Regions from separate parts of the Tomitella gaofuii genome, predicted to be linked through region 1. Evidence: riboswitches for the same ligand, from Rfam matches in the RefSeq annotation. Region 1 holds a riboswitch; the other holds the start of a gene.
The links. Region 1 has a riboswitch for cyclic di-AMP ahead of H4F70_RS13730 (C40 family peptidase). Riboswitches for the same ligand answer to the same signal wherever they lie in the genome.

Region 1 (4,408 bases):
ACTGCGGCGACGGCGCCCGGCAACATCTCCCGCACCCGATCTGCTTCCGCGCCGTCCGCGGGATGGCTCAGGACCAGCGACGCGCCCGCCCCGTCGATGTGGACCGGGGTCTGCGTGACAGGTCCGTACTCCCACGGGCCGGCGGGCAGGGTGGCGTGGGTCCCGCCCTGAAGTTCCCGCGTGCTCACGAGTGTCCAGCGATCCCCGTGCCGCGCCGCGATCAGGCCGACGGGCGTGTGGATCATCGCCTCGTCGACGCCCTCGAGTCGGAAATCCAGGTATACCGGCGGCCCCCACGAGTCGATCGCGCCGAGCCGTTCGGCTATCGACGCGGGGACGAACACTTCCGGGTCGTCGCCGATGTGGAATCCGAAGTCCGCGAAGTCGACGGAGGCCAGATTGCGCGCCAGTTCCAGTTGCGACTCGAGGAACCCGGGCGCCGCCTGCGCGTCGATCAGCCCGCGGAGTGCGTCCTCATCGTCGTTCCGCAGCGCGGTCGCCCACGAGGCCAGGAGCGCGTCGACGCCGTCGTGCCGCTCCTTCTGAAAGGGTGAGAGCCGCTCCGAGGTCGCAGCAGTGCCGCCCGCCGCTTGCTGTCCATCGCCGGGGGCGCAGCCGCCGAGGAGCACGATCGCCGCAGCGGACAGGGCCACCGCGGCCTTCGCGAGACGGGCGCTCACCGCTCCGGCCGCGCCGGACTTGTCCGCCCGGTTCGTGCCGGGCTCGTGTGTCCTCGTGGTGCCGGACATGGCGGCCTAGTAGCGCCGGACGTTGTGGATCGGGAACGAGTCGACGGCCTGCACCTTGACAGGCACCCCGAAGGTGGAGGCGTGCACCATCATCCCGTTGCCTGCGTAGATTCCCACGTGTGACACGTCGTCGTAGAAGGTGACCACGTCCCCCGGCCGCATGTCCGCCGGATCCACGGGAGTGCCTCCCCGCGCCTGCTGCTGGCTGGTGCGCGGGACGTCGATGCCGACCTGGGCGTAGGCCCATTGGACAAGGCCGGAGCAGTCGAACTGGTGCGGACCGGTGGCGCCCCAGACGTAGGGGTCGCCGATGCGGGTCAGCGCCACCTGCAATGCCGCGAATTCCGGCCCCGCGCCGACGATCCCGGCGATGTCGAATCCGGCCGGGATGAGCGCCCCTGCGAGCTGCGCGCGGGCGGCGCCCGTCATCTGCCCGTACAGTCGGCGCACTTCGTTGATCCGGCCCTGGAGCGCGTCCTGCTTGTCACGCAGTCGGGCTTGCGCGTCCTGGGCTGCCGCTGTGGCCTGCGCGGCCTGGTCGGCCGCCTTCGCCGAGTCCGCACGGGCCGCACGCGCTTCGGCTTCGGCAGACTTGTACGCGGCGAGCCGCCTCTCGGTCTCGAAGGTGATCTGGTCGAGAACCGACATCTGATCCAGCAGTTGCTGCGGCGACTTGCTCAGCATCAACGCGTACAGCTTGTTCACCTGCACGCCTTGGTAATTGGCGGCGGCGACCCGGTCCGCGGTGTCGCGGTACCGCTCCACCGCGGCCTGCGCCGCATCCACCGCGGCCTGCGCCGCATCCCTGCGGGCCTCGGCCGCCTGCTGGTCGGCCACCGCCGCGTCGACCTTCTGCTGCTGCGCGAGCACCGCCTGATTGGCACGCTCGGCCTCGTGGGACAGCGTGATGATCTGATCGACAGCCGCCGCAGGGTCCGTGGGAGCGGGCGGCACCGCGAACGCCGCGGCGGGGTCGGGCGCCTCGCGGCGCGCACGGTCCGCCGCTGGAGCATCCGGCACGGGCTGCGCGTCGACGACCGGCACGGCGGGATCCGCCTGCGGTTCGGCGCCGGCCTGGCCGACGATGGACCCGCAGACCACCGCCACGGCGAGCGCCGTGACCGATCCGCGCACCGTCGGCCTGTTGTGTTGGAAGACCACCGCGCGCGCTACCCCCCGTCCGGTTCACCCGGCCGCGGAGCACGGCCGGTCATCAGATGCGACCCCCGGCCTCCCGGCGCGGCCCCAGGATCGATGCGTGATCTTCCGCGCCGGGCGGCGGAGCCGCGCGGATCAGACGGATCCGACTGCATGTCGTGATCGGGACGCCGCGCGGCACGGTCGCGAACAGGCTACGAAATCCGCCGACGACTGTCCAACCCCATGGGGGCGTACGTCAGATGCGGCGTGCACTCACGGCATTCATGACGTTGAGGTCCGCGTACTTCACGGGGACGCCCGACGTGGTCGCGTGCACGATCTGACCGTCGCCCACGTACAGGGCCGCGTGACCGCCGCCGCTGTAGATGACGATGTCGCCGGGCTGCAGGTTGCTGAGCGACACGGCATGCCCTGCGGTCGCCTGGTCATAGGTGGTGCGCGGAAGCTGCACGCCGGCCTGCGCATAGGACCACTGGATCAGCCCGGAGCAGTCGAACGCGTTGGGCCCGTTGGCACCCCAGACGTAGGGCGATCCGACCTTGCTCTCCGCGGCGGCGAGCGCGCGAGCACCGACGCTGCCCTGCGTCGAGCCGAGGGAGTCGCCCGTGGAGGAGTCGCCCAGCGAGTCGCTGACGCCGCGGTCGACGAGGATGTCCGGCAGATCGATGCCCGCCGGAAGCGTGAACCCGCCCGGCGCCTGCGACAGCATCGCGTCGGTCGTCGGGATATCGGGGAGCGTGACGCCTTCGGGAACGTCGAACGTCCCGACGCCCTGCACGGTGACCGTGTCCGCGGCGGCCGGCGCTGCGGCGAGTCCGATCGTACCGGCCGAGACGGCGCCGACGGCGAGGGCGCTGCGCGCGGTGGTGCCCAGCGCGCTCTGCTTCTTCAACCTGTGTTTGGCCACAGCCCAGGTGTCTCCGTTTCTTCCTTCTACCGCCGACCGGGTTAGCTGACGGGTTCGGGCTAGGAAGACTGCCCTACCGCGAACGTGCTTGCACACGCTGCGGATTCACCCCAGAACTCGAGTGGGTCCCCGATTCGATGCCCTGCATCGATTAGGCGGTGACCTGCGCCCCGCGCCGGGCGGCACGGCGTTGCATCGCAAGGTCTCGGAAAGATTACGAAACGGATACCTTTTGTGTCCAGCCGCCGCGGCGGCGATTCTCCGATCCGGGCCCGCGGGCTCCCCTGAACGGCTCGATCGTTCACCCGGACGACGGTCGCGCCGGCGGCGCCGCGCAATCTCGCCCGCGCGGCATTACGGCGCGAACCCCCAGCTCAGCGTCACCGTCGAACCGTACCCACGAGCATGGCGGAGCGTTGCGGCGGCGCCGACCCGGCCGCTGGACCGGCCCGATGTGACGCTCGTCGCTTTCCGTCCCATACGTCGGGATCGACCGCCTGTCGGAGGTCGCGCCTATTCTGGTCGCCGTGACGGACCCAGCGACGACCACCCGTGGTGCGACGGGTGAACAGCTGCGGCTGGACCGTATGGACGCCGCGCTCAGCGCGACCACGTTCGTCGTCGTCGACCTGGAGACGACGGGAGGACGCACCGGCACGGACGCGGTGACGGAGATCGGCGCCGTGAAGGTCCGCGGCGGCGAGCTGCTGGGCGAGTTCGCCACGCTCGTCGACCCCGGCCGCGCCATCCCGCCGTTCATCACGCGGCTCACCGGCATCTCGGATGCGATGGTCGCCGGCGCACCGACGATGTCCGCGGTGCTGCCCTCATTCCTGGAGTTCGCGCGCGGCGCCGTCCTGGTGGCGCACAACGCGCAGTTCGACGTCGGGTTCCTCAAAGCGGCCGCCGCGGCCACCGAGACGGCATGGCCGCAGTTCCCGGTGCTGTGCACGGTGCGTCTGGCGCGACGGGTACTCGGCCGCGACGAGGCGCCGTCAGCCAAACTCTCCGCACTCGCACGGTTCTTCGACGTCAGTACCCCGCCCACCCACCGTGCCCTCGACGATGCCCGCGCCACGGTCGATGTGCTGCACGGCCTGCTGGGCCGCGCCGGTAGCGAGGGGGTGCACACCTTCCCGGATCTGCTCGCGCACATGTCGCCGGTGAGCAGGGCCCAGAAGACAAAACGCCACCTGGCCGACCCGCTTCCGCACGCGCCGGGCGTCTATCTGTTCCGCGGCCCGTCCGACGAGGTGCTCTACGTCGGCACCGCGGTGGATCTGCATCGCCGCGTGCGGACCTACTTCACCGGATCGGAGAAGCGCGCCCGCATGAAGGAGATGGTGGCGCTCGCCGTCCGCATCGACCACGTGGTGTGCGCGCACGGTCTCGAGGCGGAGGTCCGCGAGCTGCGACTGATCGCCGCGCACGAGCCGCCCTACAACCGCGCATCCAAGCAGCCCTCGCGCAGCTGGTGGGTGGACCTCTCCGACGAGCCGTTCCCACGCTCCGTCGTGCGCCGTCGCTGCGGTCCGGATTCGCTCGGCCCGTTCCGCAGCCGGGGCGCCGCCGCAGAGGCCGCCGCGGCGCT
Region 2 (4,408 bases), 1.4 Mb from region 1:
GGGCGGGCTGTCGCCTTTCGGTGAGCTCATCGAGTTGCCGCTGCCCGCGGAGAACCTGCCGTACGTGCACCCCATCACGGTGCCGAACCGCTGACCGCCCGCATGCCGGGCGTCGGTGCGGCGCCGGAGGCGGGCACGCACGCGATGTCGCAGGAGGTGTCACGATGAGCGCCGACGACGGGGCTGCGTTGACGCATGTCGACGACGCGGGACATGCCAGGATGGTCGACGTCGGCGGCAAGCCGGCGAGCGCCCGCCGCGCCGTCGCCGCCGGAACTTTCCGCACCACCGCGCAGGTGGTCGGCCTGCTGGCGGACGGCACACTGCCCAAGGGCGACGCGCTGGCGGCGGCGCGCATCGCCGGGATCATGGCGGCGAAGAAGACGCCCGAACTGGTGCCCCTGTGCCACCCCATCGCCATATCCGGAGTCACGGTGGAGTTCGAGGTGGGGGACGAGTCCGTCGGTGTGATGGCGACAGTCCGCACCACGGACCGCACCGGGGTGGAGATGGAGGCGCTCACCGCGGTGGCGGTGGCCGGCCTCACCTTGCATGACATGGTCAAGGCCGTCGATCCCGAGGCGAGGATGGACGACGTGCGCGTGCTCGCCAAGGACGGCGGCAAGACCGGCGAATGGCGCCGGTCGTGACCACCGGTGCGCGCAAGGGACGAGCGGCCACCGACGGGGCCGGTTCCGCGGCGCGCACCGCGGTCGTCATCGTCGCCTCGACGCGGGCGGCCGGAGGCGTCTACCCGGATCGCGCGGGGCCGCTGGCGGTGGCCTGGTTGCGTGAGCGCGGCTACGCCACCGGGGACGCCCTTGTGGTGCCGGACGGCGACGCGGTGGGCGCCGCACTCGGCGACGCGCTGCGGGGCCGTCCCGACGTCATCCTCACCTCCGGCGGCACGGGCATCTCTCCCACGGACACGACCCCGGAGCAGACGGCCCCCCTCCTGGACAAGACGGTGCCCGGCCTGGCGGACGCGATCCGCGACGCCGGCGCGCCCTCGGTGCCGACGGCCGTGCTCTCGCGCGGGCTCGCGGGAGTGGCGGGCGGCACCCTGGTGGTGAACCTTCCCGGATCGTCCGGAGGCGTGCGCGACGGCCTCGGCGTACTCGACGGGGTGCTCGACCACGCCGTCGACCAACTGCGGGGCGGAGACCACGCATGACCACCGACGCGCCGGGCGGTGCGGATGCGACGACGGGCGCGGTGCGTCGCGCCGCGGTCTGCGCCGAGCGGATCACCCTGCGCGGACACGAGGATCTCGTCGGGCACGATTCCGCCGGCGCTGTCGTGGGCTTCTGCGGCGTCGTCCGCGATCACGACGGCGGCCGCGGCGTGCTCCGCCTCCACTACACCGCGCACCCTGGTGCGCAGGACGTACTCGAGCGCGTGGCGGACGGTATCGCCGGCGCCCATCCGGGTATCCGGGCCATCGCCGTGAGTCACCGCGTGGGCGACCTCGAGATCGGCGACGAGGCCCTCGTGGCGGCCGTCTCCGCCGACCATCGGGGCGCGGCGTTCACCGCCTGCGCGGCGCTCGTCGAGGCGGTCAAGGAACAGATTCCCGTGTGGAAGCACCAGTTCTTCTCCGACGGCACCGACGAGTGGGTGGGCTGCGCGTAGAGGCGGCGCGGACGCGGCGTGCCCGCACGGCGTGCGGCCGGCCTCCAGGCACCACCGCATCCTGCGGGCGCACGTCCTTCCAGGGCAAGAGTCCGGCCCGCACCACATCGGTGCGGGCCGGACTCTTTCGGCGTTCTCCGCCGGGCCGGTATCAGCCCAGGTTGAGGTTCGCCAGCGTCAGGTAGTGGGCGACCACGTCGCGGTCGACGTCCACACCCTGATCGGACGCGTACTGCACGGCGTTCGCAGCGGCATCCTGGATGTTCGTACGGAAGTCGTCGCCCACCGGGACGTTGTTGTCCTCGGCGTAATCGAGGACCTGGTCCACGATCTGGCTGACGACGTCGGCGGGGGCTTCCTCGGCCGGGGCCGCGGGCGCGGCCTGGGTCACCGCGGGTGCGGGGGCCGGCGCGGGTGCGGGAGCAGCGGGGGTGCGCGGAGTGTAGCCGCCGAGCCCCTTGCCGCACACGGGCCATGCGCCCTTGCCCTGGCCGGCGAGGACCTCTTCCGCCACGGCGATCTGCTGGCTCTTGGTGGCCTGGTTGGCGCTGGGCGCGTACTGCGTGCCACCGTAGGCGGCCCACGTGCTGGGCGAGAACTGGAGTCCGCCCTGGTACCCGTTGCCGGTGTTGATCGACCAGTTGCCGCCCGACTCGCACTGTGCGACGGCGTTCCACTGGGCGTCGGTGGCGGCGTTGGCGGTGCCGGCGAGCGCCAGCGACGCGCTGCCTGCGACAGCTCCGGAAACGGCGATCTTGGTCATGGTGCGCCCGGCGGTGCTGGGCTTGCGGTGACGTCCGGCCATCGTTCTGGAAGTTCCTCTCCACACACGCCTGCGAAGTCAGCTGTCGGGTTGGGGCTGAGAGGTAGCCCTGCGCACCACGCCGGCCTGCGGCCGATCCGGTGTGCGTTCACCCCAAGGGGCCGTGTGGTGTCCGAGGCGTGACGCCCGTTCCTTCTCGGCCCCGATGTCCTTTGCGGACTTGGGTTCCCCGCTTCCGTCCCTGGGTTGTTCGTCGGTATCCGGGTCCCCGTCGGACGGAGTTCGGCGTTACGGGGCCGGATCGGCCGAGTCATCGACCGCGGACGACGCTATCCGTTACGAGACCGTGAGTCACGCCTGTCCTCGTCGCGTGCGCTTGATAGTCCATTACTGGTCTTCATTGCAAATCCGCGACATCAATGCAGGTAGTGACGGTGTGTTACTTAACGATGCTGGACCGTTACCCTAACGTGACGTGATGCACGTCACGTGCAGTCAAGGTAGGAGGCTTGTTTCGGTGTGTCGTGGTCGACTCCATGACCGGCGCGGGGAAGGCGCCCCGTCGTCGCTCCCGGGGGTCGCGACGGGGCTCAGCCGCCCGCGAACGGCGGGAGGACGTCCAGCGTGCCCCCCTCGGAGTCGAGGGGCAGCGGAGCGCTGTGGTCGCGCACCGCCACGCCGCTCCAGAGGAACGAGCAACGCGTGAGCACCTCGGCGACCTCCGGGCGCACGCCCGTGAGGTGCTCGAGGACGCTGTCGAGGCTCGGCGCGGGCGAAGGGCATGCGATGCACTCCTCGTCGCGGCCGGCCGCGGAGGCCGCTCCGGCGAAGTAACGGATCGTGATCGTCGGGGCGCTCACAGGCGTCGCCTTTCCATCAGGAGGTGTATCCGGTGGGGTCCGCCGTCAGCCGCCGATGGCGCTCATCGGCCTGTCCGGCTGGTGGAAGCCGGGGGAGTCGATGCCGTGCCCGGCCTTCTTCGCCCACATCGCAGCGCGCCAGCGGCGGGCGACGGCGTCATCGTCCGCACCGCCGCGCAGCAGCGCGCGCAGGTCGGACTCCTCGCGTGCGAAGAGGCAATTGCGCACTTGGCCGTCGGCGGTGAGCCGGGTCCGGTCGCAGGAGGCGCAGAACGGCTCGGTCACCGACGCGATGATGCCGACGGTCGCCGGGCCGCCGTCGACCAGCCACCGCTGTGCCGGGGCGGAACCGCGGTGGGCCGGATCGGGGGTCAGGCGGAAATGCGCGCCCAGCACCTCGCGGGTCTGCTGCGCCGTCACCATCGTCGACCGGCGCCAGTCGTGGCCCGCATCCAGTGGCATCTGTTCGATGATCCGCAGCTCGTAGCCGTGCTCCAGGCAGTACTCGAGCAGAGCCGGCGCGTCCTCCGCATTGAGGTCCGGCTTGAGCACCGCGTTGACCTTGACGGGGGTCAGGCCGGCATCCCGCGCCGCCCGCAGGCCGGCGAGGGCGTCGTCCAGCCGGTCGCGCCGGGTGATGGCCGCGTACTCCTCGGGGTCGATGGTGTCGAGTGAGACGTTGACCCGGTCGAGGCCCGCGTCGGCGAGCGCCTGCGCCTTGCGGGCGAGCCCGACGCCGTTCGTGGTCAGTGCCAGTGCGGGGCGCGGGTCCAGGGCCGCTGCGGCGGCGATGATGTCGACGATGTCGCGGCGCAGCAGTGGCTCACCGCCGGTGAACCGGATCTGCGTGATGCCGAGGTCCCGCGTGCCGATGCGCAACAGCCGCCCGAGCTCGTCCGCGGTGAGGACCTCGTCCGTGGGCAGCCATTCGAGTCCCTCGGCCGGCATGCAGTACGTGCATCGGAGGTTGCATCGGTCTGTCAGCGATACGCGCAGGTCCGTGGCGACGCGCCCGAAGGTGTCCGCCAGCGGGCCGTGGGCGAACCGCGCGTCGGCCTCGTCGGGCCCCGACGGGCCGGCAGCCTTGCCCATGGACGGTAGCCCCAGGTTGACTGCTGTCATACGACCACCCTATCCGCCATCGGCGCCGCGT

Region 2: another riboswitch for cyclic di-AMP. It lies ahead of H4F70_RS07210 (transglycosylase family protein); the one in region 1 lies ahead of H4F70_RS13730 (C40 family peptidase).

Annotation. Positions count from the first base shown of each region.
Region 1 is NZ_CP059900.1:2,970,692-2,975,099, forward strand. Features, by position in the region: gene H4F70_RS13720 (hypothetical protein) at 1-749, opposite strand, end outside; gene H4F70_RS13725 (C40 family peptidase) at 756-1,883, opposite strand; gene H4F70_RS13730 (C40 family peptidase) at 2,146-2,817, opposite strand; cyclic di-AMP (ydaO/yuaA leader) riboswitch at 2,833-2,985, opposite strand; gene H4F70_RS13735 (DEDD exonuclease domain-containing protein) at 3,345-4,408, shown strand, end outside.
Region 2 is NZ_CP059900.1:1,540,379-1,544,786, forward strand. Features, by position in the region: gene H4F70_RS07190 (hypothetical protein) at 1-94, shown strand, start outside; gene moaC (cyclic pyranopterin monophosphate synthase MoaC) at 165-650, shown strand; gene H4F70_RS07200 (MogA/MoaB family molybdenum cofactor biosynthesis protein) at 647-1,174, shown strand; gene H4F70_RS07205 (molybdenum cofactor biosynthesis protein MoaE) at 1,171-1,632, shown strand; gene H4F70_RS07210 (transglycosylase family protein) at 1,784-2,437, opposite strand; cyclic di-AMP (ydaO/yuaA leader) riboswitch at 2,447-2,622, opposite strand; gene H4F70_RS07215 (MoaD/ThiS family protein) at 2,986-3,255, opposite strand; gene moaA (GTP 3',8-cyclase MoaA) at 3,301-4,377, opposite strand.